Regions from separate parts of the Bacillus sp. MC1252 genome, predicted to be linked through region 2. Evidence: riboswitches for the same ligand, from Rfam matches in the RefSeq annotation. Region 2 holds a riboswitch; each other region holds the start of a gene.
What was found. Region 2 has a riboswitch for S-adenosylmethionine ahead of ACYH0L_RS05380 (bifunctional homocysteine S-methyltransferase/methylenetetrahydrofolate reductase). Riboswitches for the same ligand answer to the same signal wherever they lie in the genome.

Region 1 (7,449 bases), 1.3 Mb from region 2:
ACTATGGCGGATGGAGAAACCGTAAGCTTGTGGATCTTTACGAAACATACGCTAAAACATTGTTCACGAGATATAAAGACAAAGTGAAATATTGGATGACTTTTAACGAAATCAACGTCGTGTTACATGCCCCTTTCACAGGTGGCGGACTTGTATTTGAAGAAGGCGAAGACGAGAAAAGCATTCAATATCAAGCAGCCCATCACCAATTTGTTGCAAGTGCTTTAGCTGTTAAAGCGGGACACGAAATCATTCCAGATGCGAAAATTGGCTGTATGATTGCAGCTATGACCACATATCCGTACAGCTCAAGACCAGAAGATATGTTTGCTGCGATTGATCAAGACCGTAAAACATTGTTCTTCTCAGATGTACAGGCAAGAGGCTACTATCCAGGATACATGAAACGTTATTTACGTGAAAATGGAATCACCATTGAGTTCCAAGATGGTGACGAAGACATTTTAAGAAACCATACAGTGGACTATATCGGCTTCAGTTATTATATGAGCTTTGTGGCAAGTACAGATCCTGCAATCCTTGATCAGGCTGAAGGTGGGAATCTATTTGCAGGCGTGAAAAACCCATACCTTGAAGCAAGTGATTGGGGCTGGCAAATTGATCCGAAAGGACTTCGTACGACGCTTAATCAGCTGTATGACCGCTACCAAAAACCATTGTTTATCGTAGAAAATGGCTTGGGCGCTGTCGATCAAGTGGAAGAGGACGGATCGATTCAAGACGATTACCGGATTGATTACCTCAGAAGCCACTTGCTAGAGGCAAGAGAAGCGATCGCAGACGGAGTAGACCTGATCGGTTATACAAGCTGGGGCCCAATTGACCTTGTCAGTGCTTCAACTGCTGAAATGAAAAAACGCTACGGCTTCATTTATGTCGACCGTGATAATGAAGGAAACGGTACATTAGATAGAAAGAAAAAGAAAAGCTTCGATTGGTATAAACAAGTGATTGCTACGAATGGTGATTATTTAGATGTATAAAAGAAAGAGACAAACCGCTGATGATGCGGTTTGTCTCTTTTTTCGTCAAGGGACTATGACGTCCACACTTGATCAGCAATCTCAATCACATGACGCAGCTTTTCCCATTGCTGCTCTTCTGTTAACAGATTGCCTTCCTCCGTGGATGCGAATCCGCATTGTGGACTCAAACAAATTTGGTTGATGTCTACATATTGAGCCGCTTCCTCGATTCGTTTTTTGATTTGTTCAACCGGCTCAAGCTCACCGTACTTTGAAGTCACAAGACCAAGTACGATTTGAAGATTTGGGTTCTTCACATATCGAAGAGGCTCAAATCCGCCAGAACGATCGTCGTCAAATTCTAAAAAGAGGCCATCAAGATCTAAACCAGCAAAAATCGTTTCTGCCGCTGCTTCGTAACCACCTTCAGCTGCCCATGTTGATTTAAAATTGCCACGGCAAATGTGCATTGTGATGACTAAATCCTCTGGGCGATCGGCAACGGCTTCATTGATTGTTTTTGCAAACGACTCACGAAGTTCATCTTCCTCGCGGCCAAAGGCTTTGATTTGTTCATGACCTTTTTCAGAAAAGAACACTGCCCATGCCGTATCATCTAGCTGCAAGTAGCGGCAGCCTGCATCATAAAAAGCACGGATGGCTTTCTTATACGCCTGGGCCACATCATGGTGGAAATCATCTAAGCTGTCATACACACCTTCATCAAGCTTTCCACGGAAAAAGAGCATATTCGGACTTGGAATCGTCATTTTTGCCGTATGATCACCAGCGATGCTGTGAAGGAAGCGGTAATCTTCTAGCATTGGGTGCTCTGTAAAATCGATTTTACCCGTTACCTTAATGCCTCGTGCTTTTGTCGTTGTGTTGTGGAATTGAATGCCCTGATCTGCTTCAAATCCTTCGACCCCATCAAGTCCTTCAAGAAAGTCAAAATGCCACCATGCACGTCTGAATTCTCCGTCTGTCACAACCTCTAATCCAATCTCCTTTTGCTTCTCCACAATACGTGTGATTTCTGCATTTTCAATTTGTCGGAGCTGCTCTGCTGTCAGCGTACCGTCTGCTTTTTGCTTACGTGCTTCTTTGATGCGCTCTGAACGGAGTAAACTTCCTACTTGATCTGCGCGAAATGGCGGCTTTGTTGTTTTCTTTCCAATGGTTTGTACTTGTGTCATGCTGAATCCCTTCCTTCTACAGGTTGAATATCAAATAAAAAAGCTCTTCCTTGGATAAGGAAGAGCATCATATACTGTGAGATCTCTGCCTTATCTTCAAACAAGCGTGTGCTTGCTTAAGGAATTAGCACCATTCTGTTCCTAGGAACAGCGGTTGCCGGGTTTCACAGGGCCAGTCCCTCCACCACTCTTAATAAGGTTACCTTTTGATTCAATTTTCTTAATATACACAATTATTCAATCTTTTCGAGAAAAAGTCAATGGCTTTTACAATTTATTTTCCTACATAAACAAATCAGCGACAAGAACACCAGCTAGTCCGACAAGTGAAAGAACAGTGACCATCAATGTCCATGTTTTAAAGGTTTGGGCCATTGACAGGTTAAAGTATTCTTTATAAATCCAGAAACCCGCATCATTCACGTGAGAGAACGTAATACTTCCGGCACCTGTTGCGATCACCATTAATTCCGGGCTGACACCCGTTAATCCAATAAGTGGTGCAGAAATGCCAGCCGCGGTGAGACCGGCGACAGTTGCTGACCCTAATGATACACGCAGGACAGCAGCAATCAGCCAGGTGAGGAGCAGGGGAGAAAGAGTGCTTCCTCGCATGATCCCCGCAATGTATTGATCGACGCCGCTATCGATGAGCACCTGTTTAAAAGCGCCGCCGCCTGCAATAATTAATAGAATCATTGCAATGGAGCCAATAGAATCCGTGATCGACTTCATGACTTCCTGCATGCTTTTGCCCCTGCCAAGTCCAAACGTGTAGATGGCAAGCAGCACTGAGATTAATAGCGCAATCGCCGGTTCACCTAAAAACTCAGCTGTTGGCAAGAATGGAGAGGATGGGAAGAAAATTTCTAAAAATGCTCTGAATGTCATAAGTAATACAGGCAAAACAGCGGTAAAAATGCTAATCCCGAAGCTTGGCATTTCCTCTTCTGTAAATTCCTTTGGATTAAATAAGTTTTTCGGTATATGTGCATGCAATTGATCTTTTTGAAATAGTTTCGTAAACAGTAGTCCGCCTACTAACACAGCAGGAATTGCTAAAATAATTCCAACTAACAACGTTTGTCCCATGTTTGCTTGAAAGACATTGGCAATGGCTGTCGGCCCTGGATGAGGAGGGAGGAAGCCATGTGTTGTGATGAGTGCAGCGACGAGCGGCATGCCAACATACAACACAGGAAGTCTTGCGGCTTGAGCAATGGTAAAGACTAATGGAATTAAGATAATGAATCCGGTTTCATAAAACAGAGCAATTCCAATAACAAATCCAGTCAGCATTGTTGCCCATTGGATTTTCCCAATGCCGAATCGGTCAATGAGCGTCATCGCAATGCGCTGGGCGCCGCCAGAATCAGCCATCAATTTACCGAGCATCGCTCCAAAACCGAGAACCAGTGCTAGATGCCCGAGTGTACTACCGAGTCCTTTTTCGACGGAAGCAATCGCTTCAAGTGGTGACATACCTTCTAAAACAGCAACAATTAAAGAGACAATAATCAACGAAATGAAAGCGTTTAACTTAAAGACAACCATGAGTAAAAGCAATAACAAAACGCCAAGTCCAATAAAAACTAACGACATGGTCTTTCCTCCTTTGTGGTGCATAAGGGAGCGAGAACACTCCCTGCGCTTTATCCTTCAAGTATTTCTACAGCTTCTTTTAACGTATCCTTTGAGCCAACATTTCCCGGGAAAATCACGTAAGAAATGAAGGGGAATTTACTTTCTTCTCCTGTTTGCCAAACGGGAATACCAGGTTTAATTTGACCTGCAACAGTCGCACGTTTGACGCTAAGCCCTCTTGTTCCAATATCACTTGAGGTAATTCCACCTTTGGCAATGAGATATTTAGGGCGAATTGTGAGGCGCTGGACAATGCTTGTCACAGCATCACTAATTTGAACGGAAAGCTTTAATTCCTCCTCTTGACGATTGTCCCCAAGGTCAAGGCGTTCTCTTCTTGTATAAACAGCAACAGATTGACCTGATGCTAACAGCATTTCGGTTTGCTCAATCACGCGGTCAATTTCCTCTTGAAATTCTTCGGGTTCTAACACGAGATGTGTATTAAATTCAATAAAAGCGATCTCTTTATTTTGCTGCAGCGCTCTTAATTGTTCCGTTGTTTTTTTGACATGAGAACCAACCATGATAAGACCACCGTTTGGGCTTTCTTCTTGTATCAAGTCTTTTCTTGTTAATAAGGATTGGTCGTGGATGCCGCCAAGTACTTTTGTGAGAGCAGCCGCACTTCTGAAAATAAATTGCTGACCTGCTTGGGTGGCATCAATGAGGGCGGTGACAAAGACTTTGACATCGTCATAATCTACAGCGTTCACAGCCACCTTTTGAAAATCCTTCACGGTCATGAGCTGCTCCTTGATTTGATCAATGCGTAAAGCCCGTATATCTTCTAACGAAATGTAGGTGGTGTTCTTTTTTGTGAACGTTCCGCCTGATTTTTCTTCAATCCACTCCCCGAGATGAGACGACTGAAAGCCGAATGTGCGGTCTCGTGCAAATTCTGTATCACCAGCAGGAATCAAGTCGTGTCCTTCCTGTACGTAGTGGATATTGTTGATCGTAAAGCGTCCGCCTTCTTGGAAAAAGGGAAGAATGATTTCTCCGTCAAATTGGAAGGAGCTTCGTTGTTCAATGGTTGTTCTGAGTACTTCAGTTTCCAGCGGAAAGTGTCCACGCAGGGTAGAATCTCCCCGGCTGACAATGATGAAATCTTGATGAAGCCGCTCAGCTACTTTCACAATCGTTGAAGCAATCGTTTCGTGCGCAGCGGCAGTTTCTTTCTCAGTCATACTGCGAGAATTGGTTAAAATAAAGAACATACGGCTGTCTTCAAGAAAACCGGCTTCAATGCTTTCCTCTGACCAATCAGTGAAAACAGAGACGCCATGTACGGTTTGAATACCTGTTGGATCATCGTCTAATACAATGATTTTATGCTGAAAATGGCTTAGTGCTTGTTCATATGCCGTTTGAATGCTCTTTGAATCCGCTTTCGGAATGGCATTCAGTATTTCAGTGCTTTGCATCATGATCATCTCATCCTTTCTTCACTTCGACATGAGCCATTTTTTCGTAATATTGAACAATGCCGCCATGATCAAGTCCAGACTTTCCGTCTGCTTTGAGGGCATGGAAAATTTCAAGCAGCTGACTAGAAAGAGGGAGAGGAACGCCGATATCATGGGCAGTTTCCATCACATTGGTTAAATCCTTTAAGTTGATGTCGATGCGTCCGCCAGGTTCAAAGTTTCGATCCAAAATCAGTGGGACCTTTGCATCGAGAACGGCGCTCCCTGCCAGTCCGCCACGGATCGCTTCATACATTTTATCAATTGCAATGCCTGATTTAGCGGCAAGAACGAGCGCCTCAGACATAGCAGCAATATTTAAGTTGACGATGATTTGATTGGCAAGTTTAGCTGTTGTCCCGCTTCCGTTTGTCCCAACTAATACGACTTCTGTGCCCATCGCGAGCAGGACATCCTTTACTTGTTCGAAGATGGCTTCTTCGCCGCCAGCCATAATAGAAAGTGTCCCGTCTATCGCCTTTGGTTCTCCGCCGCTGACAGGTGCGTCGATAAATTCTACCTGGTGCTGTTTTGCTAGGGCGGCCAATGCTCTAGAGGTAACTGGTGAAATAGAGCTCATATCTATGATGACTGTGCCAGGTTTAGCTGTAGCTAAAATGCCATGATCACCTGATATAACTGCTTCTACATGCTCGCCTTTAGGAAGCATCGTGATGATGACATCGCTTTCAGAAGCTGCCTCAGCTGCTGAAAAAGCGCCCTTTGCTCCTGCTTCTTGTAATGCTCGAATGGCTTCCTCGTTCAGATCAAACACAGTCACAGTATGACCGGCTTTTAATAGATTGAGTGCCATAGGTTTTCCCATAATTCCTAGTCCAATGAATCCAATCTGTTTTGTCACTTTGTCCGCCTCCCATATAGAAAACCCTTACAAAAAGCGCTTTCTTTTCTGAATGTTAGTATATATACTATCTAATTTAAATAATAGTAGAAAAAAAACTATTGTTCATTTAATGTACATGACGTGATAGGAACGTGTCAACGGAAAATATGAGAAAAGTCACAAAAAAAGACCGGAATCAGCTCCGGTCTTATGCGTTCATGTTTTATTTTTAGCTACGGCTAATCGAGATCGTTTCACGTTTTCAATGGCATTTGATCCTAGCTCTAAAACAGCTGCGACATAAAGAACATCAATGATGACGAGCTGGTTAATACGGGAGATCATAGAGTCGGATCGATATGTTGTTTCCCTTGATGAACTGAGCAGGTGAAAGTCAGAGCGCTTTGCGAGCTCTGATTTCGGATAGCTCGTGATAGAGGCAATTGCTGCCCCCTTTTCTTTTGCAAATTGCACGGCATCAAGAATTTCTCTGCTCTCTCCTGAATGGGAGATCGCGACGATAAAATCGTGTTCCGTGGCGTGTGTTGCAATCATATTCATCATATGTGGATCACTGCACAGACTCACTTCAAAACCAAGCTGGAGGAACTTATGATAAGCATCTCCTGCAATAAAACTGGACGCACCTGCTCCAAAGAAGACGGTTTTATGTGCCTGTTTCATTTGTTCGATAAATTGAGTCACGGCTTGATCTTCTAAAATATGCTTCATATCCTGAATAGAGTTTGTTGTTAACTCTATGACCTTATGTTTAATATCTGCTACACTATCAGATGCCTCGATCTCGCCGTATATGGATTGAGGAGTATTGGTCGCAATATCCTGCGCGACATGGACACGAAACACTTGGTACGATTCATAGCCAATTTTTCGTAAAAACCGAAAGATCGTCGTTTCACTTGTGTTGCATTCAGCGGCGAGTGCACTAATGGAATGAAGCACAACTTTCTGAGGGTTTTGTAAAATGTAATTGGCAATCTTTTTCTGGGTTGGGGACAAACTATGAAACGTTGTCCGAATATGACTAAAAATATTCTCTTCTATGATAAACACCACACTTCATCTAACATTCTACATTAAGCATACAGGAACTTATGAAAACGGTAAACAAACCCGATGTGGAAAAGAGAAGAATAATATGGAAATGACGCTTCTTTTGGTTCTTTTGTCACGGTATACTCAATTGGTAATAGACGAAAATAGGGTTTTTACTATGACAATGAAAAAAGGCCTAACGATCAGCCTGATTATTTTTTCGCTGATTGTTTCGTTGTTTGCTCCATTTGGAT
Region 2 (7,449 bases):
TTCATAGTTTCTGACGAGCTCTTCAAAGGTTGTGCCGCCTGTCACAGATAATGTTTTAGTTGTAGGCCCCATTGCGCCTACAACAAAACGAGGCCACTCCGCTGTGGAGAAACGATCTGCTTCATTCTTTGCCAGCTGAGCAGCTCGTACGTTGAGTTCATAGGCGAGATGGCCAAGCCCATATTCATCAAGGACGAGCTTTGTAGCGCCGAACGTATTCGTTTCAATGAAATCCGCACTTGCTTCAAGATATTCCCGGTGGATTGTGGAGATGATGTGAGGGGCTGTCATGTTCAAATATTCGTTACAGCCCTCATACTCTTCTCCGCCAAAGTCCTCTGCTGTGAGATTGGCGTTTTGAATCATTGTGCCCATTGCACCATCAAGGACAAGGATGCGTCTCTTGAGCTGTTCAGTGATAGTTGACATGTACGTTTGGCTCCTTTTCTTTCTGATGGATGTAGGTTGTCAGTTCTGCTGTTAAATCTGATCGAAGGAAAGGGGTAATTAAATAAATGCCATTAAACAATTCGCAGGCTGTATCTAATAAAGAGCGGGCAATCGCTAAGCCTTCTGCTCGCTGCTTTTCCTTATCCTCGCCAGCCTTGACCATAATGTCACGAATGGAATCAGATAATTTGATGCCTGGAATTTCATGATGAATAAACTCTGCATTTCGGCTGCTTGTTAACGGCATAATGCCGATGTAAATCGGTTTATCCAAATGACGGCTTTCCTCATGAATTTTCACTAGCTGTTCCTCTGAATAAACAGGCTGTGAGATGAAATAATCAGCGCCGTATTCTATTTTTTTCTCAAGACGTTTTACTGCTTTATCAATATGACGTACATTTGGATTAAACGCGCCAGCCACTGAAAAATTGGTCTTTTTGCCAAGCGGCTTCCCAGAGAAAGAAAGTCCTTCGTTAAACTGTTTGATGAGACGAATCAAATCAAAGGAGGTTAAATCATAAACAGATGTTGCACCTGGGAAGTCACCAATTTTAGACGGGTCGCCTGTAATGGCTAAAATATCGGTTAATCCGAGAGTGTCGAGTCCCATCAAATGGGATTGTAGCCCAATCAAATTACGATCACGACACGTGATATGGACAAGTGAACGCATATCAAGCTGCTGTTTCAATAATGCACCGCAAGCCACATTGCTAATGCGCGGAGTCGCAAGAGAATTATCAGCTAACGTCAGGGCATCAATGCCTGCACTCTTTAATTCATTTGCTGCGACAAGGAATTTTTCAAAGTTCAGCTTCTTTGGCGGGTCCAGCTCTACGATAATCGATCGTTTTTTAACAGCCAGCTCGTCAAGTCCAGGTTCAGTGCGCTGGTCTTGGATCGAAATGATTTCTTCTTTTAATACTTTCACTTCTTTTTCAGTGATCGGTGCTAAATCTTTAACTGCTTCAGCCATTGCGTTAATATGCTGAGGCGTCGTTCCGCAGCAGCCTCCGATAATGCGTGCGCCTTGATTTCTAAACTCTAGTGCACTTTTTCGGAAATAGTCATTATCTGTATCATAGACGAGTCTGCCTTCTTCAAGAGACGGGAGACTGCTGTTAGGATAGACAGATAAATGAGAATTTTCCAAAATCGGAACGCCTTCGAGTGCCTGAATCATATGATAAGGGCCCAGCCTGCAGTTGATCCCAACGACATCAGCGCCAAGAGAGGATAATTCAGATAAACCGTCCTTCAGCGGTGTACCGTCCTGCAAAACACCTTGCTCGTGCATGGATACGTTCATGACAATCGGGAGAGTCGTTTCTTTGCGCGCAATTTCGAGAACGGCCTTCGCCTCTTCCATATCATAATACGTTTCAAGCAATAATCCGTCAGGCTGTTCATTTAATAGGATGTACAGCTGCTCTCTAAAGCTTCGTTTGATCTCGTCTATCGAGTAGGCATTTTTGTTAAACGTTCGAATGCCGCCAATCGTTCCGAGTACATAAGCTGAGCCAGCGGCAGCTTTTGCAATTTGTACCGCTTTTGTATTGATACGTTTTGTTTCTTCCTCTAAGCCGTAGCGGGATAGTTTAATATAATTCGCACCGTACGTGTTCGTTTGGATGATGTCAGCTCCAGCCTGCACATACGCCTCATGCACTCTTTTCACTTCATCTTCTTTTGATAAATTTAGTTCTTCAAAGCACCGGTCAATGCCGTAAGAGTATAAAAGTGTTCCCATTGCTCCGTCAGCAATCAATACGCGATTTTGTAAGTCTTGTAATAGGCCCATTGTATTCCTCCTTATTTCTATGTAACAAAAAAAGCCTTCTGATAAGAAGAAGACTTTTTGGCTGTATCGTAATTCTTCTCCTTATCTTCCAAGCAGTTGCTTGCTGGATTTAGCACCTTGGTCATAGAAAATACATTTCTACTACACCGGTTGCTGAGGCTTCACAGGGCCAGTCCCTCTGCCTCTCTTGATAAGAAAGCGATATGAACATGTCAATGAATTGAACTTCCATCAACTGTAACGAAAAAATCGAAAATAATCAATGGAAAATTTAAAATTTATCGAAAATTTATAAATTGGACGTCAATCGGCAAATCTGCTTTGCGCATGAGTGAAATGACCTCTTGTAAATCATCTTTATTTTTCCCTGTTACACGCACTTGGTCATCCTGAAACTGCGACTTCACTTTGATCCCAGATTGCTTAATGAGTGCGTTGATCTTTTTGGCATTGTCTTTATCGATACCGCTAATCAGCTTGGCACGCTGGCGTACTGTTCCGCCTAGGGCATGTTCGGTTTTTCCGTAGTCGATGTTTTTAGTTGGTACATTTCGTTTAATCAGCTTTGTCACAAGCACATCTTTTAGCTGTTCAAGCTTGAAGTCATCATCTGAGGTGAGAACGAGCTCTTCTTTTTCAAGTGAAATATCACTTTTACTTCCTTTAAAATCATAACGATTTTTAATTTCTTTTAGCGCTGCTTGAATGGCGTTTTGCACCTCTGGCAGTTCCACCTTCGATACAATATCAAATGAACTTTCTTTTGCCATAACACATGACCTCCAAGTATAGATATTGCGTCTATTTTATCATGCAAACAGGGCAAGAAGAAGCTTTATCATATAGACAAATCAAAGAGTTCAGCCGCTTGCGGTATAAATCAAGGGAAGTTTGTCCACTTTAGCTAACAGAACTAGAGATGTTCATGTTGAAAGAAGTATAGTAGAATAAAGTGAATCAAAAGATGAACGAACGCTCTTTTATGGGCAGATAGGAAGGAAGAGAACATGAGACCAGGTGAGCAATTGACCTTGCAAATAGAGAACGAGATGGAGTACGGCTACTTTTTGACAGATGGTGAAGATTCTGTCCTCTTGCATCGCAGTGAGATGACAGAGGATATTGATGACAGGGATGAAGTAGAGGTCTACTTATATGTAGATCATGAAGAAAGACTAGCAGCTACGATGAAAATGCCTACAATCAATGCACATACATATGGCTGGGTAGAAGTCGTAGACGTTGTAGAAGACATGGGCGCATTTGTCGATGTCGGGCTATCAAAGGATGCACTTGTTGCAACAGAACACCTCCCGCCTTTTGAGGAAGCATGGCCGAAAAAAGGAGACAAACTCTACTGTATGCTGAAAGTCACAAGCTACGGTAGAATGTTCGCAAAGACAGCCACTGAGGATGTGATCAGTGAATTGTTCACTGAGGCGCCAGAAACCTTAATGAACAAAGAAATCACTGGGACAATTTATCGCTTAATTGCGACAGGCTCTTTTATGCTGACAGATACAGGGGTGAGGGGATTTATCCACCGCACAGAACGAAAGGAAGAACCAAGATTAGGATCGGAAGTGACAGGCCGCGTCATTGCGGTGAAAGAGGATGGAACCGTGAACGTTTCTTTGCTTCCTAGAAAGCAGGATGCGTTATCTGTTGATGCAGAAGAAATTTTAACCTATATGAGAACGAGAAATGGCGCCATGCCTTACTGGGATAAAAGTGATCCAGAAGATATTCGTGAACGATTTCAAATGAGCAAGGCGGCCTTTAAACGCGCATTAGGTCATCTGATGAAAAATGATCTAGTCTATCAAGAAGAAGGCTGGACCTACGAGAAAAAGTGAGCATTTGCTCACTTTTTTTATTTTTGTCATAAATAATGGGTTTTTTCAGTGAAAAAAGTCATGAAAAAAGCTGAAAAACCTTCCCTTTATCATTGAAACAACGCCACTCAAATCCGATAAGAAAGGAGTAAGGATGATAAAAGGAGTGTGTTTTTGGATGAAAGTGAAGGTGTCAATACTTCTGATGGCAGCCATGCTCATGGTACTCGCCTCATGCAGCAATCAACAGGGAGGACCACCGAAGTCAAATGTGAAGCATATTGGCGTCATGCTGACAGACGATGGTCTTGGTGATCAATCATTTAACGATTCATCATTTAAAGGTTTAGAAAAAGCACGTGACGGGCTTGGCATTGAATTTGATTATAGAGAAATTGCAGAAACGGATACATACGAAAAAGGACTGGCAGAGCTCGTAAAAGATGGCAATGACCTGATCATCGGTGTAGGCTTCAGTATGCAAGAAGACATAGAAAAAGTCGCAAAAAAATATCCAAAGAAGCAATTCTTGCTGATTGATGCCGTATCTGAGCTGAAAAATGTGACCTCCGTGACGTTTAAAGAAGAGCAAGGCAGCTATTTAGCAGGGGCACTTGCTGCCATGACAACGAAAAGTGATGTCATTGGATTTGTTGGCGGCGTCGATGCGGATGTCATTCATCGTTTTGAAAAAGGATTTCAAAAAGGTGCCAAATCTGTGAATCCGAAAATCAATATCTTATCCACCTATGCAGGTACATTTAGCGACGCAGGCAAAGGTAGTAAAATTGCCAAAGAAATGATCAAAAAGAAAGCAGATGTTTTATATGCCGCAGCCGGCTATACGGGTGTTGGTGTATTAAAAGAAGCACAATCACAAGGCAAATATGCAATTGGCGTAGACAGCGATCAGTACTATACGGCTGAAAAAGCTGTGATTTCATCCATGGTCAAAAAAGTCGATGAAGTGGTCTATCAATTCAGCGAACAGCTCGTAAAGAACAATCAAATCAAAAGTGGGCATATCGTCTATGACTTAAGCAATGACGGAATCGATATGGCCAGAATCCGGGTGCTCAAGGATGCTGAGAAATTGACCAAAAAATTAAATGGACTGAAGCAGACGCTTCTGAAAGAAGAGGGGGCAGCATCATGAGCTTACGTGTCAAAATCTTGCTCAACTCACTCATCTCACTTCTTTTAGCGGTTGGTGTCATCGCCTTTATCATTGTCAGCATGACAAAGATCCAATCATCGAATGAAACAGAAGTTCAAACCTTACTAAACGTACAAAAAACGAAGGCGAGCTTTGAAAGTGTCGAACAAGCCATGACCAATTATTCCATGACACTTTCAGATGAACAGCTAGAGGTCGTTCAAACCGATATCTCTACAGCAAAAAAACAACTCCAAACGTTAAACAAAAACGCAGGGAATATGAACAAAGAAGCATTAACGAGGTTAAATTTAAAGTTTGACACGTGGACCAAGGAAGCGAACAATGCCATTGGTGAAAAAAATGCTTCTGATGCAAGACGTGTGGCAGCAAGAATTGATGGTGTCTTAAACGACGTGCATACGATGAATAAAAGAGCACAAGAAGCGTATGAACAAAATCAAGAGAATGCAGCAGAAAATGTGCAGTGGATCATCACAAGTGCGTTAGTCGCAGCCCTCACACTGATTGTCATCGCCGTCTTTTTAAATATTGGTTTAACGAGATCCATCGTGACACCAATCAAATCACTCTCCTACCGGGCAAAACAGATTGCAGAAGGAAACCTTGCTGTGGAGCGGATGGACATCCGGCGTAAGGATGAAATCGGCGGCTTAAATGAATCATTCAATCAAATGACAGATCAGCTGATTAGTCTGATTAAAGAAATCAGCAATGTCTCAAGTCAAGTGGAGACATTCTCGATCCAGTTAGATGATGAAAACAAAAAGCTGATGGAATCTGCAAATCAAGTATCTGTCTCGACAGACGAAATGGCAAATGGGTCACAAGCCATTTCAGAGGATCTCCAGCATGGCGTTAGCTTGATTGAAAAGATGGATCAGCATGGACGTAAAAATTCCGAACGTTCACAAACAGTCATCCAAAGTACAGAGGATGCGATAGAAGCAGTGGAAAGTGGAAAGCACACGTTAACAGAAACAAAAACGGCGATTGAAAAAAATACACATGCCACAAGGCAAATCGAGCAGTCGGCAGGAGAATTCACGCAATATGCTAGCGGGATCTCGGCTATGGCCAAAACAGTTTCTGACATTGCGGATCAGACAAACTTACTTTCGCTAAATGCGGCGATCGAAGCGGCAAGAGCAGGTGAGGCTGGAAAAGGCTTTGCCGTTGTAGCAGATGAAATTCGTAAGCTTGCCGACGAATCATCTAACGCTACAAGACAAATCTTTGATATGGTCAGTCATATTGAAAGAGGCATTCAATCCATTAGTCAAACTGTCAAAGAAGGGGTCAAGCTTTCTCTTCAGCAGCAGGATGCGATGGACAAAACCTCACACTCCTTTGAAGATATAGAAACAAAAGCACAGCATATTAAAGAAGAAATGGCATGTTTAAATGACCAAATTATTCAATCGACAGAGCTTGGCGGACAAGTGCTGCACTCGATTGAAAATATGAGTGCGGTTGTAGAAGAAACAGCAGCAGGCAGTGAAGAAATTTCTGCCTCGGCCAATGAACAGCTGCAATCGTTCCATCAAATGAACAAACAGGTAGAAGAACTGATGAGTATGACGGCTAGGTTAAATGAAACCGTTCATCGATTTAAACTTTCATAAGAAAAGCACCCTTCCCTATATGTTGAGGGAAGGGTGCTTTTTATGATGGTTTGCCTGTAAAGAAGATCGCAAGCGTGCTAGGACCTGAATGGGACCCGACAGCAGCACCGATGATATGAATATCTATTTCTTTTGGGTGGAATTCGGTTTCGATCAATTGTCTCATGTCTTCTGCAAGTGCAGGATCATCTCCATGACTAATGCCAACCGTTTGGTTCGACCAGTCCGTTCCGCGCTCTTTCATCAATTCAATAATGCGTTTCAGCAGTTTTTTACGTCCACGAATTTTTTCAAGTGGTATCAGTTTTCCATCCTCGACGTGTAAAATGGGTTTAATGCTTAACAAACCGCCAACAAATGCAGAAGCTTTACTGATTCTTCCGCCTCTTGCTAAATACGATAAATCGTCTACAGTAAAAATATGTTGTAAAGATTCACAAAAATGCTTTACAGACGTTTCAATTTCTTGTATTGTATTTCCGTCAATGGCAAGTGATTGTGCGTGTTTAACAGCAAGTCCATAGCCAAGTGAAGCACATTTAGAATCAATGATTCGTA
Region 3 (7,449 bases), 1.3 Mb from region 2:
TGTGTGGATTTATGTTCTCCGCCTGCTCGTTTGTTTTACCATTCCAGTGACCAACCTGTTGATGTATTTCGCAACGATTGGTGGAGATGAAAGAGACTTTGATTTCCAGCCCATGCCGCTTGTTTATTATCTTGTCTTTATCCTAGAAATCATCATCGTCTTTTTACCAGAGATCTTTTTACTGATCGAAAGAAAGCGGAGCATAAAAAGGAAACAGTGGATATATGCAGGGGCGATTGTGGGGGTATCGGTCTTGTTTTGGTGCACGATTTGATGGGCGGCTGACTGGACATCTGAGTCTATTTCGCCTTTTTGTTGTGTAGCCTCTTTCGTCTAACCTTTACAAAAGTAATGGAAAGAACAAGGATAAAAATCCCGAGAACCTTAAATAGAAACCGGGTGAGGAACGGTGAATCGTCGAAACCTGTAGCTATGATCATCGATCCGATGCAAATACCTAAGAACGCTAGTAGATAAGTAAAAAACATACCATCACTCCTTATACGTATGATTACCATTATAAGGTATATTGGAGGGGTAAATAAACAAAAAAAGAACCCTTCATGACTGAAAGGTTCTTTCACATGCTTAAGCCTGCTTGACAACCGAGTCAACTTCTACTGTCCAGCCAAAGATGTCTGGCTGTGTTCCTTTTTGAATGCCAGTAATGGCTTCGTACAATTTCTTCGATACTTCGCCTGTTTGACCATTTTGAATGACATATGGCTGATCGTGATAAATTAATTCACCGACAGGAGAGATTACGGCCGCCGTCCCAGTTCCAAAGATTTCTTCAAGTTCGCCTGCTTGATGTGCTTCAATTAACTCATCAATTGAAATTTTGCGTTCTGTCACTGGAATGTCCCAATGCTTTAACAGCTCAAGTACAGAGTTACGTGTGATGCCTTCTAAAATGCTGCCGTTCAATTCAGGTGTCACGATTTCTCCATTGATTTTAAAGAAGATATTCATACTGCCGACTTCTTCAATGTACTTTTTCTCGACCCCATCAAGCCAAAGAACCTGTGAAAACCCTTTGGTTTCAGCGACTTGCTGTGCCTTCAGGCTTGATGCATAGTTTCCGGCTGTTTTGGCATTTCCTGTTCCACCCTTAACGGCACGGACAAACTCGTTTTCAACCGCAATTTTCACCGGATGGATGCCTTCTTTATAGTATGATCCCACTGGAGATAAAATAATGAGCAGCTTATACGTGCTTGACGGTGCAACGCCTAAATATGGCTCAGTGGAAATAATGAATGGACGAATATACAAGGAAGTGCCCTCTGCATCAGGTACCCAATCCTTATCAATACGAATGAGTTCATTTAAGCCCTCTAAAACCGTTTCTGTATCAATTTGCGGGATACATAGGCGGTCATTCGATCTGTTTAAGCGTTCCATGTTCTTTTCCGGACGGAATAAGAGAATTTTTTGATCCTCCGAAACATAAGCCTTTAAGCCTTCAAAAACAGATTGACCATAATGGTAGACCATAGAAGCTGGGTCCATTGGAATCGCCTGATAAGGAATAATTCTTGGATCGTACCAGCCTTTATCAATTGAATAATCCATCACAAACATGTGGTCTGTGAAGATTTTTCCGAATTCAAGTTGATCAGATTGAGGTTTTGGTTTTTTTGTTGAACTAAGTTCAACGCGGATGGGTTGTTTTGGCATCGTAAATCTCCTTGCTGTTTGATTATTTGAAAATTCTAATAATATGAAATAATTATGATTCTATTCTATACCTTCACAAAATATTAGCAATAGGTTTTCTAGAATTCAGACAAGAAAAATCTGTTAAAGCGCTTTTCTTCTCTCCCGTCAGTTTGGCTCATGTCACCCCTTTTCAAAAAAGAAATAAAAACCAAATGCATTATTAACTGATTAATCTGACAATTTATAACGAGTGGTTCCTGTAAGATATTCTTTCAACCATACACCTTTTGACCAGTACCTTGCAAGGGGCAGCGTCATATTTTAATCCTCTTTTTTTTAACCGATAAAGGAAGAAGAGAAGTGAAAGGAGCAAACAACGAGATGAAACGAATGATACCAGGTATCTTACTGATTATATTCATAACCGTGATCAGCTTTGGCTGTCAAGCGATGACAGAGGAGGCTGGCGCCAAGCAAGGCACAACTTATTACGTGGCAACAAACGGAAACGACCAAAACCCGGGAACGCAGCAAAAACCTTTCCGCACACTGAAGAAATCGGCAAGTATGGCTAAAGCTGGGGCAACGATTTACATGAGAGGCGGTACATACAAAGAGAAATTGATTGTCCGTCATTCAGGAACAAAGAAAGCACCAGTTGTCTTTCAAGCTTATGGAAAAGAAAAGCCTGTCATTAGCGGAGCATCCCTTAAAGGAAATCAAGCAGACGGCGGTCTTGTAACGATCGATCAAAAAAGCTACATCACACTCAAAGGTCTTACGGTTGGGCATATTAAGACGAATAAAGAAGATGTAACACCAGTCGGTATTTTCATCAAAGGAAGCGGCAAAGGAGTCAAGCTGCTCAACAACCGAGTGTATGACATTCAGACGACACACAAAAATGGGAATGCGCATGGTATTGCTGTCTATGGGACAAAAGCTCCTGCTGCCATTGAAGACATTGAAATCAAAGGAAATACCGTTGAAAAATTAAAACTTGGCTTCAGTGAAGCCCTTGTGTTAAACGGGAACGTCAAAAAATTTCGCGTGACACATAACACGGTCAGGCACACTGATAATATTGGCATTGATTTAATTGGTTTTGAGAAAGTAGCCCCTTCTAAAAAATATGATCAGGTCAGAAATGGTGTCGTATCTAGAAACAAAGTATATGGGATTACGAGTTATGGGAATCCAGCTTACGGCAAGGACATCTCCGCTGGCGGAATTTATGTGGATGGCGGGAAAGACATTGTGATCGATCATAACATCACACATCACAATGACCTTGGGATTGAAGTCACAAGTGAACATAAAGGGAAAATGGCGGATCGCATTCGCATCGAGCACAATCAAGTGTATCTAAACCGTTATACAGGCATTTCAATTGGCGGCTATGATAAGAAGCGGGGCGGAACAACAAACACGACCATCTCGCATAATATTTTGTACAAAAATGACACAGCCGGCCTAGAAGGCGGTCAATTGCTCATGCAATATCAAGCAGTGAACAATCGGATCACGAATAATATCATGACAGCTAGTAGATCGCATTACTTAGTCGTGAACCTTTATCAAGTGAACCAAAAGAATACATTCCAGAAGAACGTCTATGATGACCGCAAAGGTGCGAAAGCATCACAGTGGGTATGGCGCGGAAAATGGATGGAAGGCTACAAAACGTATCGCTCCAAAAGCGGTCAAGATAAAGGATCAGTACACCTCAATCCACATTATGTGAATGAGAAAAAATATGATTTCCGTCTGAAGAAATCTTCACCTGCCAAGAAAATCGTCGGCAGTTAATCAAATCAATGACCATGCACATATCATTTTAGAAATATTCAAAAAAGTCATTGACATTGGTGGGACATCGCATTAAAGTAAAGAAGACATTTCAACTAAAACAAATTTCATAACGGATCTCTTATCAAGAGAGGCAGAGGGACTGGCCCTATGACGCCCAGCAACCGTTTCTATTTTTAGAAATTGGTGCTAATTCCTGCAAAGCTGTTACAGCTTTGACAGATAAGAGAGGAAGACTTCCCGATACATGTTTCATGCAACGGTGATCAAGCCTCTCTTCTTCAAGAGAGGCTTTTTTGTCTCTATTTTAGAAGCAATCCATTGGTTTACTGGCGTTTTCTTACTTTTTTACCTAGTTTTCTGATGTGATAAATAAAATAACTGGAGGAGGAACAGCAATGAAACGTAAATATTGGACATCATCTCTTGTATTATTGACGATCCTAACCGTCCTATTAGCAGGCTGTGGAGCAGGATCAAGCTCAGGCTCAAAGGCGAATGCGAACGAAAAAGTTTCCTTTGACAATGTACCGAAGCGCTTTGCAAAGGGACAGGGAGCAAAAATTAAAGTCATCCGTAAAATCGGAGGAGATGATCATACAGCGCAGTTTTTAGCTGGGACGAAGGCAGAAGGTGAAGCGCTTGGCTTTACGGTAGATGTCTACACCGCAAATGGAAATACAGCGAAATTCCATGATGCGATCTCTCAGGCGCTGGAAGAAAATTATGATGGCTTTATCATCTCTCATGGGGACGACGAGGCGACCGTCGCTGACGTGAAAAAGATCACAGCGAAGGGCATTCCAGTCGTAGCGTTTGATTCGAATCCTAAGCTGAAGGACATCAAAGGGGTCACAGTGACGTCTCAAGATGACGAACAATTAGCGAAAAAATCATTAGACGCACTCGTATCTGATTTTAAAGGAAAAGCAAATATTGCATACCTCTGGGTAGATGGGTTCCCGCCAATGGTGAGACGAAACAAGGTGTACCAAGAAACACTCAAACAGCATGCAGGGCTCAAGGAGCTTGACCGTTTTGGCATTGCTTCCTCTGATACGTCTGTTCAAACACAAAATGCAGTGGCTGCCATGCTGAATAAGTATCCAAAGGGCAAGCTTGACGCTATTTTTGCCACGTGGGACGCATTTGCTATTGGTGCAGCAAGAGCCTTAAAGGAAGCAGGAAGAACAGAAGTGAAGATTTACGGTATTGATGTGTCAAATGCCGATCTTCAGGAAATGACAGCGAAAGACAGCTCATGGAAGTACACAGCAGCGGTTGATCCGAAGCTCATTGGTGCAGTTGACGTGAGGATTCTTGCGAAGAAAATAGCTGGAGAGAAAACACCATCTTCCTATGACCTTGAGGCCTCTCTCATTTCACAAAAGCAGCTTCAACAAGCAGGCAAGGCCATCAATATGGTCAATCTTGCGGAAGAAGTAAAGGGGTTCGGTTCATCTACTGCTTTTGAAGAAGATTGGATGAAGACCTTGAAGAAACATTATGCAAAATAAACAACGTACACTCTCTTTCCATAGAGGGTGTTTCGTTTTTCAAATGACGATCAATAGACAAGGAGGACACCTATGACTTCGCCGCTTGTTTGTATGGAGAACATTTCGATTGAATTCCCTGGGGTTAAAGCGCTGGATCAAGTGAATTTCACATTAAAAAAAGGCACGGTCCATGCGCTGATTGGAGCGAATGGTGCTGGGAAGTCAACGTTAATGAAAGTTCTTTCTGGCGTTCATTCGCATTTTGAAGGAACCATCCACATCAATGGCAAGGCTGCATCGATTCAAACACCAAAGGAAGCGGCCTCATACGGTGTGCAGACGGTCCATCAAGAAGTGGATACGGCTCTTGTTCCCTATCTAAGTGTTGGTGAGAACATGATGATGCATGAGATTGAGAAAAAATCATTTGTCCGCTGGAAAGAGCTTCATCGCAAGGCGGCTCAACTATTAAAAGAGATGGACATCGACATCTCTACAAAACGTCTTGTGAGTGATCTGACACTTGCAGAAAAACAGATGGTGCTCATTGCCAAGGCCGTTTCGATCAAATGCAGCATTTTAATTTTAGATGAACCAACCGCTCCGCTTAGTCATGCGGAAACAAGCAAGTTATTCTCAATGATTGATCAGCTGAAAAAGAATGGAACGGGCATCGTTTTTATCTCCCATCGCATGCCCGAAATTTTCAACATCTGTGATGAGCTGACTGTGATGCGAAATGGAACCGATGTGGCGGCACACCTCGTCAAAGACACCAATCCCCAGCAGATCATTGAGGAAATGCTAGGCGCGCCATTAGAGGAGCAATTCCCGCCCCGTACACCTTTGAAGGATGCACCTATTGTGCTTGAAGTGAAACAGTTATACGACCAGCATAAATTAAGCAACATTCATCTTCATGTGAAAAAGGGAGAAATTCTCGGGATTGCAGGACTTGTCGGTGCTGGTAAAACAGAGTTGTGCAAAGCCCTTTTCGGCGCCTCAGAAAAGAAGGCGGGCACTGTGCAGCTTCATGGTAAAACCATTCAAATCAAATCGCCTCATCAAGCCGTGAGAGCCGGCTTGGCACTTGTTCCCGAGGAGCGGAGAAAAGAAGGGATTCTAACGGAAGAGACCGTGGGATGGAACTTAACAGCTGCAAGTCTTCGCTCATTCTCACGGGTGCTCAGCTTCTTACATCGTCCTAAGGAAAAGCAGGCAGCAGGTGAAATCGTCAAACGGCTTGGCGTCAAAACGCCTTCTCTTGAGGCGAAGGTAAAGCATTTATCTGGTGGAAATCAGCAGAAGATTGCCATTGGAAAATGGCTGCTAGCTGAGGCGGATGTGTATCTCTTTGATGAACCAACCAAAGGCGTAGACGTTGGAGCGAAAAAAGACATTTTCTCTCTTATTGCAGAACTTGCCGCCCGGGGAAAGTCCGTGATTTATGCGTCAAGTGAGCTGGCGGAAATTGCGGGCATCGCAGATCGAGTATACGTGCTATATGATGGCAGCATTGCCCGGGAAATGACCGCACCAACGACAGAAGAAGAGCTTTTATATCATTCAACAGGAGGACAATCATGAGCGAACGACAAATTTCAGCCCCTGTGCAGCAAATGAAAAAACAGCGGCCATCATTTCACCTGTTTGATTTCTTTTATCAATACGGCACTATCTTAACGATTGTCGTTTTGATCGTGGTATTTGCGGCAGCGAATCCAGCGTTTTTGCAATCAGGGAATATCATCAACATTTTACGATCTATCTCAATTGTCACCATCATTGCGGTGGGCTTAACGATATCATTGGCAGTGAATGGCTTTGATTTATCAGTAGGCTCAGTCGCTACGTTATCGAATGCGATTGTAATCTCTATGTTTGTATGGTTCTCGCAAAATCCACTGATTGCGATCCTCTCTGCGCTAGCGGCTTCTATTATTGTTGGTTTACTGAATGCATGGATGATTGTCAAAATGAAGATTCCAGATATGCTTATGACATTAGCCATGATGTTTATCATTCAAGGGCTGGCACAAACCTATACGAAAGGTGCGACCATTTCTGAAAATATGGTGCTGCCTGATGGTACTTTCTCGACTGGTACCATCCCCGCCTTTTTCAGTAAAATCGGACAGGTGCCATATATCATTCTGATTATGGCAGCCATCGTGCTATTTGCACATGTTTTCATGACCTACACAAAGCATGGCCGATTGATGTACATCATCGGTGGGAATAAGGAAGCGGCTCGATTGTCTGGCATTCATGTGAACAAATACAAAATCGCAGCATATCTTCTCTCTGCTTTATTTGCAGCGATAGGTGGTATTGTACTGGCGTCAAGGGTGATGACAGCAGAAATTAATGCTGGAGCGCCTTATTTAATGGATGGAGTAGCGGCTGCCTTTATCGGCTTTTCTGTCATGGGAGCAGGTAAGCCAAACGCATTTGGCACTTTTATTGGTGCTGTGCTCAT
Region 4 (7,449 bases), 180 kb from region 2:
GCGGAAGGCAGAAGTAAAAACAGACGCGTAGAAGTACTTATTTTACCGATTGAGAGAAAAGCGAAATAAAAAAGGAAGCCACCAGCGGCTTCCTTTTTTATTTGTTTATTCTTTATGATCATATAAATGCTTTGCACGCAGCCCCACATGTTTGAGCATATCGATGCAGGCATCCTTCTCTTCTTCACTCAGCACACTGATCATCTCATGAATTTCTTTCGCATGATCTGGGAAGATGTCATCAAGCAAAGCTCGTCCTTGTTCCGTAATATGCGCAAATGTCACCCTGCGGTCTTCTGCACAAGCCTTACGACTGAGGAGTTCTTTTTTCTCCAATTTATCGACCACATACGTGATGCTTCCGCTTGCGAGTAAAATCTTATCACCGATTTGCTGAAGCGGCTGATCACCTTTATGATACAGCAATTCTAGTACAGCAAATTCAGTCGGATTCAGACCGTGCTTGACAATATGTTTGTTCATGTGATGATTGATTGAGCGATAAGCACGTGATAATACAATAAATAATTTCAAAGATTTCTCAACATTATGATTTTCCATTTTTTATCATCCTTTATGAAATGCAACCCACTAATGTGACATTAATAAACAATAAGTAAAATGTCAACATGTTGACCCATCTTTAGCATGAAAATGAGACCAGAACGAATCACCTAATTTTTTAAAAATCATACAAGTCATCGTAATAAAGATAGGTTCAATGCTATAATAAGTTTATTAGGTAATACGTTGGAGCGATGAATGATGAGTATACTGAAAGGGTTTTGGAAGAAGATCAGGCTGTACCTTATTTTGGTGATGATTCCAACCCTAATCATTAGTTATTTTATCTACGAAAAAGAAACTGAAAAAATCGATTTAAAAAACAAACAAACTGCTACACTTATGTTAAATATTCACAAAAACCAAATGAATTATTTAATTAGTGAAACAGAAGCGAGATTAACTTCCCTTGCCATGGGATTTGACCAGCCGCTTGAGGCGAAAAAAGTACAAAACATCCTAGAGAAAATCTATAAACAAGAACCTCGTTTTTCAGGCCTGTATCTTTTAGACAAAAAAGGAAATGTAACAGCAAGTACCACACCGTTAAAGGAAAAAATCAACCTTTCATTCAGAGATTATTTTAAGCGCATTCAAGTGACCAAGCAGACCGTGATCACAGATAACTATGTGAGTAGAATTACAAAACAGCGGATTCTCTCCATTTGTGTCCCTGTTTTGAATGAAAACGAAGAAGTCACCAATGTTTTAGTCGCCGCCATTCAAATTGACTATTTAAGAAATATCATGAATGTATTGAACCCAGATCTTCATTTTAAGATGCTGAATCAAAATGGACATGTTGTGTTTACAAGTGGGCCGCAGCCAGCATCAGAAAATGGCAGCACCGTATCTACATATTTAGATGAAAACAGCTGGAAGCTAGAGGTTTTTCCGCAGCGTGCTTCAACTAGTGAAGTGCTGTCCGTTACGCTGGTTCCTCTATCCAGTGCGTTTATTTTATTAAATATTTTATTCACACTTGTCCAATATATCATTTTAAGGCGTCAAACCCAGCAGGAGCGTCATCAAAATGAGGCGCAAAAGATTGAATTAATTGGAACACTCGCGGCAAGTACAGCACACGAAATTCGCAATCCATTAACAGGGATTAGCGGGTTTATACAGCTTTTGCAAAAGAAGTATCATTCAGAAGAAGATCAGCTCTATTTTTCTGTCATAGAGGAAGAAATTAAACGGATTAACCAAATAGTCAGTGAGTTTCTTGTGTTAGGAAAACCTACTGCAGAAAAATGGCAGAATAATTCTGTAAAAGAAATTGTGAGTGAGATCATGCCGATCGTTTTCTCTGAGGCGAACCTGTATAATGTCGAGGTTGATTTGCAAATCAATACGATTCAAGATGTTGGTGTGTATTGCACGAAGGATCACATTAAACAAGTCGTATTAAACGTAGCGAAAAACTCTTTAGAAGCGATGCCAAATGGCGGTCATTTGAAGATTGTGATTGAGGCTGAAAAAGAACATGTCATCATTAAAGTGAAGGATACGGGTGAAGGCATACCAGAAGAGATGCTAAAGCATATCTTCCTCCCCTTTATTACGTCGAAGGAAAAAGGCACAGGTCTTGGGCTTGTTGTGTGTAAACGAATCATTTCGATGTATGGCGGGACAATTGATATTCACAGCGAAGTGAATAAAGGAACAACCGTTATGATCATGCTTCCTTCCGCTCACTCAGCATAGCTGAAGAGTTCAGCCGGTTTTGCTTATGCAAGACCGGTTTTTTCATGTCAGTAAGAGGGCCGGTTCACAGATAGAAGACTCATTTGGGACACAAGATCATGAAGGGATGCAACAGATTGTTTTTCATGAAAAAGAAGATGCTGATACTCATTCATCAGGTTGTCCAGTTCTTGACTATATTTAATTGTCGTCTCACCTGTGTACCCTTCCACTTGAGCTGCTTCTACCATTTGTTTTCTCTTTTCATCAATGGACATCAGCAGTTGTTCTTTCCTTACATAAATATTCATGATCTCAGCTCCCGCAATGAATTCGTCTGTCTATGTTCTAAATGATCCGACACCAAAATTATACTTTATTTGTAAATTAAATTAAATATGCTTATTTTATTTAATTTTTTACAGCCTAAAGACCTCTTACTCAATCATATCTGGGGGTAAACTTCAAATTTGGGCAGGACTGACACATTGATTAAACAGAATTTTATCCTATGCAGAAGATCAAAATCAACCATTTTCTTTCTCATTTCATGTCTATTTTCCTAAAAAAAAGCTGATCTTCCGCCTCATGCGGAAGGATCAGCTCCTTTCATTAAACCGTTTCTTCTTCGTAAATTGGCACCCAGCCCTCAGTTGTGACAAATATGCGAACTGCGACCACTTGGCGATCCTCTTGCAGTGTAAAGTAGTGACGGATATTCGGAGGCACAGAAATTAAATCTCCTGGATTCAGTCTCACATCAAAAAAGACGCCATCCTTGCCTTGAATGGCAAAGATTCCGTGCCCACTCACAATAAACCGTACTTCGTCATCTGTATGATGATGCTCACGCTTAAAGTTTTGGAGCAGCTCATCAAGATTTGATGTCGCATCAGATAATGAAATCACGTCCTGCGCTTTGTACCCTCTTCGTTCAGATATATTCTGTATTTCCTTTTGGAAAACGGTCAAAATTTCTTCTTTTTCCTCATCTGTTAAATCATACTTTTCTGATAACCGGTTTGGCAGCTTTTCAATATCCCAATGTTCATAAATGACCCCTTGTTTTTCTAAATATGCCGCTACCTCTTGTTCGTTTTCAAGTAATGTGTTCTCTTCATTATGAATAAAAATCGTCGCCATGTGTTTTTCCTCCTTTTTATCTAACAAGCTGCTTTTGATAAAGCGTTAATTTTAAACGATAGCTAAATAAAAATTCATAAGCCTCTAACACTCGTTTTGCTTCAAATGCTGTTTTTCCCCAGACAGTGATGCCATGATTGCGAATGAGCACAGCACCTGATTCCGTCTCTTCTGTAAGGTGCGCTGCAAATTGTTCTGCAAGATGCGGAATATGGGCTGGGTTTTCTATAATAGGAAGAATGGCTTCTGCATCCTCTTCCCAATAACCAAGGGCTTTTATGATTTCGTTGCCTTTAAAACGAACCTCTCCTTTATCCCCATACAACTCTGAAATGACATTATTATCGATTGTGTGGACATGGAGACAGCAGCCTGCTTTCGTCCGCTCATACACATATGTGTGAAGCAGTGTTTCGGCCGATGGTCTGAGCGGTTGATTTGGATCATCAGGCTGACCTGCTGCATCCACTAAAACAAAATCTTCGTCCGTTTCTTTTCGTTTATCTTTGCCGCTTGCCGTCACCAAAAATGTGATTGGATCATCCGACACCTTAATAGATAAATTGCCGCTTGTTCCGTAAAACCAGTCTCTTTGTGCCAATTCACGTTTGACGTCTGCTAGCTCCTGCCATCGTTTACTCTTTGCGTCAGCCATTCCTTCACTTCCTTTATTTGAACAAATTGCGCTTTTAAATCGATAAATGTTTCATACTCCTTATGTACGAGCCCGAGCTCTTTACACTCATTCAGCAAATAGTCACGCGCAAACGTGAGATCCGCATGTTTTGCTGCCTCAATATCGGTCACTGAATCTCCGATCATGATAATGAAGTCATTTTCATGAGTCAGCTCTCGAATGATCGAGGGCTTGCAGCAGCCACAGCCATTTTGACATTCTGAATCGCAGTCATGCGGCCATTCAATCTGAATATGATCTTCTTTAAATGATGCATGATTGCAATAAATATCGGCTGGATCTACAATGCCTTCGAGTATGGGATAGACAAAAAAGTCCATACCGCCGCTTAACACATAGAAAGGAATGTCTGCTTTTTTTACATCATCAACAAATTGTTCGAATCCATCTCGAATCTCTGTATCTTCTAAAATAAACGACTGAATGGCTTCCTTCTGATCACTCGTTAGTAATTGAAACATCTGTCCGACGCCTTCTTGAATCGTGATCTCTTTTGACAGGACACCATCCTTCAGCTTCGTCCATTCACTTGGTGCAAACTGCTTCATGATGCGAATAATATTATCATTTTTCGTAATCGTTCCATCAAAATCACAACATACAATTGGTTTTTTCATTTATTCTGCTACCCTTCCCCAAAGATCAAGTGCTGCTTTTAAGTCTTGGCAAGATGATGCCTTTTCTTGGATGGGCTCTTCATTTATCACCGCATCAATAATGGATCGAAATGCTTTCCCTCCGCCGATGGCTCCCCGCGGATGTCCGTGAATTCCTCCACCTGCGTTAATCACATGATCGAATCCAAAATCTTTGATCAATACTGGAACCATACCAGGGTGAATGCCTGCTGATGGGACAGGGAACGTTTTTTGAACCGTATCCTCTTTTACGCAAGCTTCATAGATACCAAGGGCATCTGTTTTCGGAAGTGCGACCGATCCATAAGGAGATGGAAAAAGGCTCAAATCAGCGCCAGCATATCGATTTAATGTACCTAAAAGAAGCGAATGTGAGAACCCATATTCAGGAGATGATGTAAACGCGCCACTCACTGCTGGATGTGCCATAATAGGCAATTGAATGTCTGGGTCCTCAGCTAAGCTTTGCATGACATCAAGTCCGTAGGCAAAGACGTTGAATAGAAGCGCATCTGCTCCAAGTTCAGCGGCCTTCCTTGCTCGACCTTTAAGATCAAAGGTTCTGCCAGTTAAATTAACGGCGTACAGCGTTAGGTGCCCTGTCTCTTCATATGTTTCTTTTAATATCTTTTTTCCTTCTTTGATTCGTTCTTCAAAAGGGGCTAATGGACTTTCAAATAAAATTTCATCATCTTTGATGAAGTCAACACCGCCTAATGCCTGTAAACGGAGCTGCTCTTTTAAATCCGCCATATCACGGCCGATCACGCCTTTAAAAATACTCATCAATAACGGACGATCAAACACATCTAATTTCTTTCGTATCCCCTCTATTCCAAATACCGGTCCAGGCAGCTTTCTTTTAAACCTATTCGAAAATTCTATATCGACAAGCTTTACTTTCCCATCTAGTGAAAGCTTTCCAAATATCGTTGTTAAAACGGCTGGTAAGTCTGCTGAAAAGTTAGCCTCAGGATAAGCAATTGTTACCTCTGATTGATACAGGCGATTTTCAGCTGATGCAACCTTTTCTGTCACTTTCTCTACTCGGCCTTTATGTTTTTTAAGCTGCTCCTTTTTGAGCTGCGGCAAATCCGTCCATGATCCAACTGTTAAACCAAGTGCGATCTGCTCCGCTTTACGGTCAATTTGTTCATCCTCTCGGTGTGTTAATACGTATGTTGCCAGTAATTCACTCACTAGGAATCCCCTTTCGATTGCGTCCTCTATATGTTCAATAAAAAAACCTCTTTAAGTGCTTGGGCAGCGCCTTAAAGAGGTTTCGTCTCATTCATCCGAATCTTATCTCTCAGCGCCTGCTGCAAGAATTAGCACCGTGCTTCATGGAAGTCGGTTGCCGGGCTTCATTGGGCTAGTCCCTCTGCCTACTCTTGATAAGAATATTCAATTTTCTTCAATATTGCCTGAATTATCCCACCATTTTTTTACGTTGTCAATGGCTTTTTTCAAATAGCTGCAAGGCAGCGATGCGCTCTGCGGCTTCTTTTAACCGCTTCTCACTTGTTAAAAGCCCTACTCTGACGTAGCCTTCACCGCCAGCACCAAAGCCATTCCCCGGCGCCACGACAACATGCGCTTTCTCTAATAATAAGTTAGAAAAGGATTCAGATGTAAATCCTTCTGGCACCTTTAACCAAGCAAAAAATGATCCCTTTGGAGCACTTACGTCCCAGCCAATCTCCTTGCAGGCAGCGATCCATGTATTTCGTCTTTTTTCATAACGATCATTTTGCACCTGTACGCACGTTTGATCGCTTAAAAGAGCTTCTGCTGCTGCATCTTGGGTAGCTTTAAACAGTGACACAAACAGATGATCCTGATAAAGCTCGATCGCTTCAATGACAGAGGGATTTCCTGCTGCAAAACCAACTCTCCAGCCGGCCATATTATATGTTTTGGACAATGTGTAAATTTCAATACCCGTCTCTTTCGCTCCATCTATTTGCAGGAAGCTGACCGGCTTTTCTCCATCGAATCCAATGCCGCCATATGCGAAATCATGGACAACACACAATTTGTGATCTTTCGCAAACGTAACGGTTTCTTCAAAAAATGCACGACTTGCAGTGGCACCAGTCGGATTGTTTGGGTAATTTAGGTACATCAATTTTGCCTGTTTCTTATCAGCCTCAGGCAATAGATGGTAGTCAGGTAAAAAATCATTTTGTTCAAGAAGAGGCATGGTGACCATATGAGCTCCAGCAAGCACAGCGCCTGACCAGTAATCAGGATAACCAGGGTCTGGGACAAGCAGCGTATCACCCGGATTCAGTAAGCATTGCGGCAGCTCAACAAGTCCCGCTTTCCCGCCAAATAAAATGGCGATCTCCGTCATCGGATCAAGCGTGACGCCATATTCTCTTTCATAAAAGGCTGAGGCGGCCTTTTTTAGTTTCGCCGTCCCGCGGAATGAAGAGTATTGATGATTTTCAGGCTTTGCTACCGCTTCCTGCATGGCTTTTACAATATGCGGAGGAGTTGGCTGATCAGGATTTCCCTGGCCTAAATTAATGATATCAGCTCCTTCCTGCACTTTTTTCTGCACTTTTTGGACAAGCGACGCAAAAAACTGTTTCGGTAAATGTTTCAACACATCTGATTGCTGGAATTCCATTTTTTTCACCTTCTATTCAAGTTACGTGACAATACACTCACTGTAATGGATTGTTTTATGAATTGTAAAGCAATTTTGAAAAAAGA

Region 1: linked by a shared signal. The riboswitch ahead of ACYH0L_RS18040 (5-methyltetrahydropteroyltriglutamate--homocysteine S-methyltransferase) and the one ahead of ACYH0L_RS05380 (bifunctional homocysteine S-methyltransferase/methylenetetrahydrofolate reductase) in region 2 are both predicted to bind S-adenosylmethionine.
Region 3: linked by a shared signal. The riboswitch ahead of ACYH0L_RS17750 (sugar ABC transporter substrate-binding protein) and the one ahead of ACYH0L_RS05380 (bifunctional homocysteine S-methyltransferase/methylenetetrahydrofolate reductase) in region 2 are both predicted to bind S-adenosylmethionine.
Region 4: linked by a shared signal. The riboswitch ahead of mtnW (2,3-diketo-5-methylthiopentyl-1-phosphate enolase) and the one ahead of ACYH0L_RS05380 (bifunctional homocysteine S-methyltransferase/methylenetetrahydrofolate reductase) in region 2 are both predicted to bind S-adenosylmethionine.

Annotation. Positions count from the first base shown of each region.
Region 1 covers NZ_CM166369.1:3,488,255-3,495,703, reverse strand. Annotated here, with positions in the region: gene bglH (aryl-phospho-beta-d-glucosidase) at 1-1,004, shown strand, start outside; gene ACYH0L_RS18040 (5-methyltetrahydropteroyltriglutamate--homocysteine S-methyltransferase) at 1,058-2,182, opposite strand; SAM riboswitch class I at 2,270-2,382, opposite strand; gene ACYH0L_RS18035 (gluconate:H+ symporter) at 2,465-3,784, opposite strand; gene ACYH0L_RS18030 (four-carbon acid sugar kinase family protein) at 3,835-5,256, opposite strand; gene garR (2-hydroxy-3-oxopropionate reductase) at 5,264-6,157, opposite strand; gene ACYH0L_RS18020 (MurR/RpiR family transcriptional regulator) at 6,356-7,213, opposite strand.
Region 2 covers NZ_CM166369.1:1,088,591-1,096,039, forward strand. Annotated here, with positions in the region: gene metH (methionine synthase) at 1-429, opposite strand, end outside; gene ACYH0L_RS05380 (bifunctional homocysteine S-methyltransferase/methylenetetrahydrofolate reductase) at 413-2,254, opposite strand; SAM riboswitch class I at 2,333-2,451, opposite strand; gene ACYH0L_RS05385 (YajQ family cyclic di-GMP-binding protein) at 2,533-3,024, opposite strand; gene ACYH0L_RS05390 (CvfB family protein) at 3,262-4,110, shown strand; gene ACYH0L_RS05395 (BMP family lipoprotein) at 4,268-5,245, shown strand; gene ACYH0L_RS05400 (methyl-accepting chemotaxis protein) at 5,242-6,891, shown strand; gene ACYH0L_RS05405 (DegV family protein) at 6,932-7,449, opposite strand, start outside.
Region 3 covers NZ_CM166369.1:3,433,078-3,440,526, reverse strand. Annotated here, with positions in the region: gene ACYH0L_RS17765 (hypothetical protein) at 1-274, shown strand, start outside; gene ACYH0L_RS17760 (branched-chain amino acid aminotransferase) at 589-1,680, opposite strand; gene ACYH0L_RS17755 (right-handed parallel beta-helix repeat-containing protein) at 2,044-3,471, shown strand; SAM riboswitch class I at 3,590-3,700, shown strand; gene ACYH0L_RS17750 (sugar ABC transporter substrate-binding protein) at 3,870-4,988, shown strand; gene ACYH0L_RS17745 (sugar ABC transporter ATP-binding protein) at 5,061-6,557, shown strand; gene ACYH0L_RS17740 (ABC transporter permease) at 6,554-7,449, shown strand, end outside.
Region 4 covers NZ_CM166369.1:1,273,217-1,280,665, reverse strand. Annotated here, with positions in the region: gene motB (flagellar motor protein MotB) at 1-69, shown strand, start outside; gene mhqR (MarR family transcriptional regulator MhqR) at 106-561, opposite strand; gene ACYH0L_RS06420 (ATP-binding protein) at 766-2,271, shown strand; gene ACYH0L_RS06415 (aspartyl-phosphate phosphatase Spo0E family protein) at 2,319-2,561, opposite strand; gene ACYH0L_RS06410 (1,2-dihydroxy-3-keto-5-methylthiopentene dioxygenase) at 2,863-3,393, opposite strand; gene ACYH0L_RS06405 (methylthioribulose 1-phosphate dehydratase) at 3,410-4,048, opposite strand; gene ACYH0L_RS06400 (2-hydroxy-3-keto-5-methylthiopentenyl-1-phosphate phosphatase) at 4,012-4,707, opposite strand; gene mtnW (2,3-diketo-5-methylthiopentyl-1-phosphate enolase) at 4,708-5,928, opposite strand; SAM riboswitch class I at 6,028-6,129, opposite strand; gene ACYH0L_RS06390 (pyridoxal phosphate-dependent aminotransferase) at 6,182-7,363, opposite strand.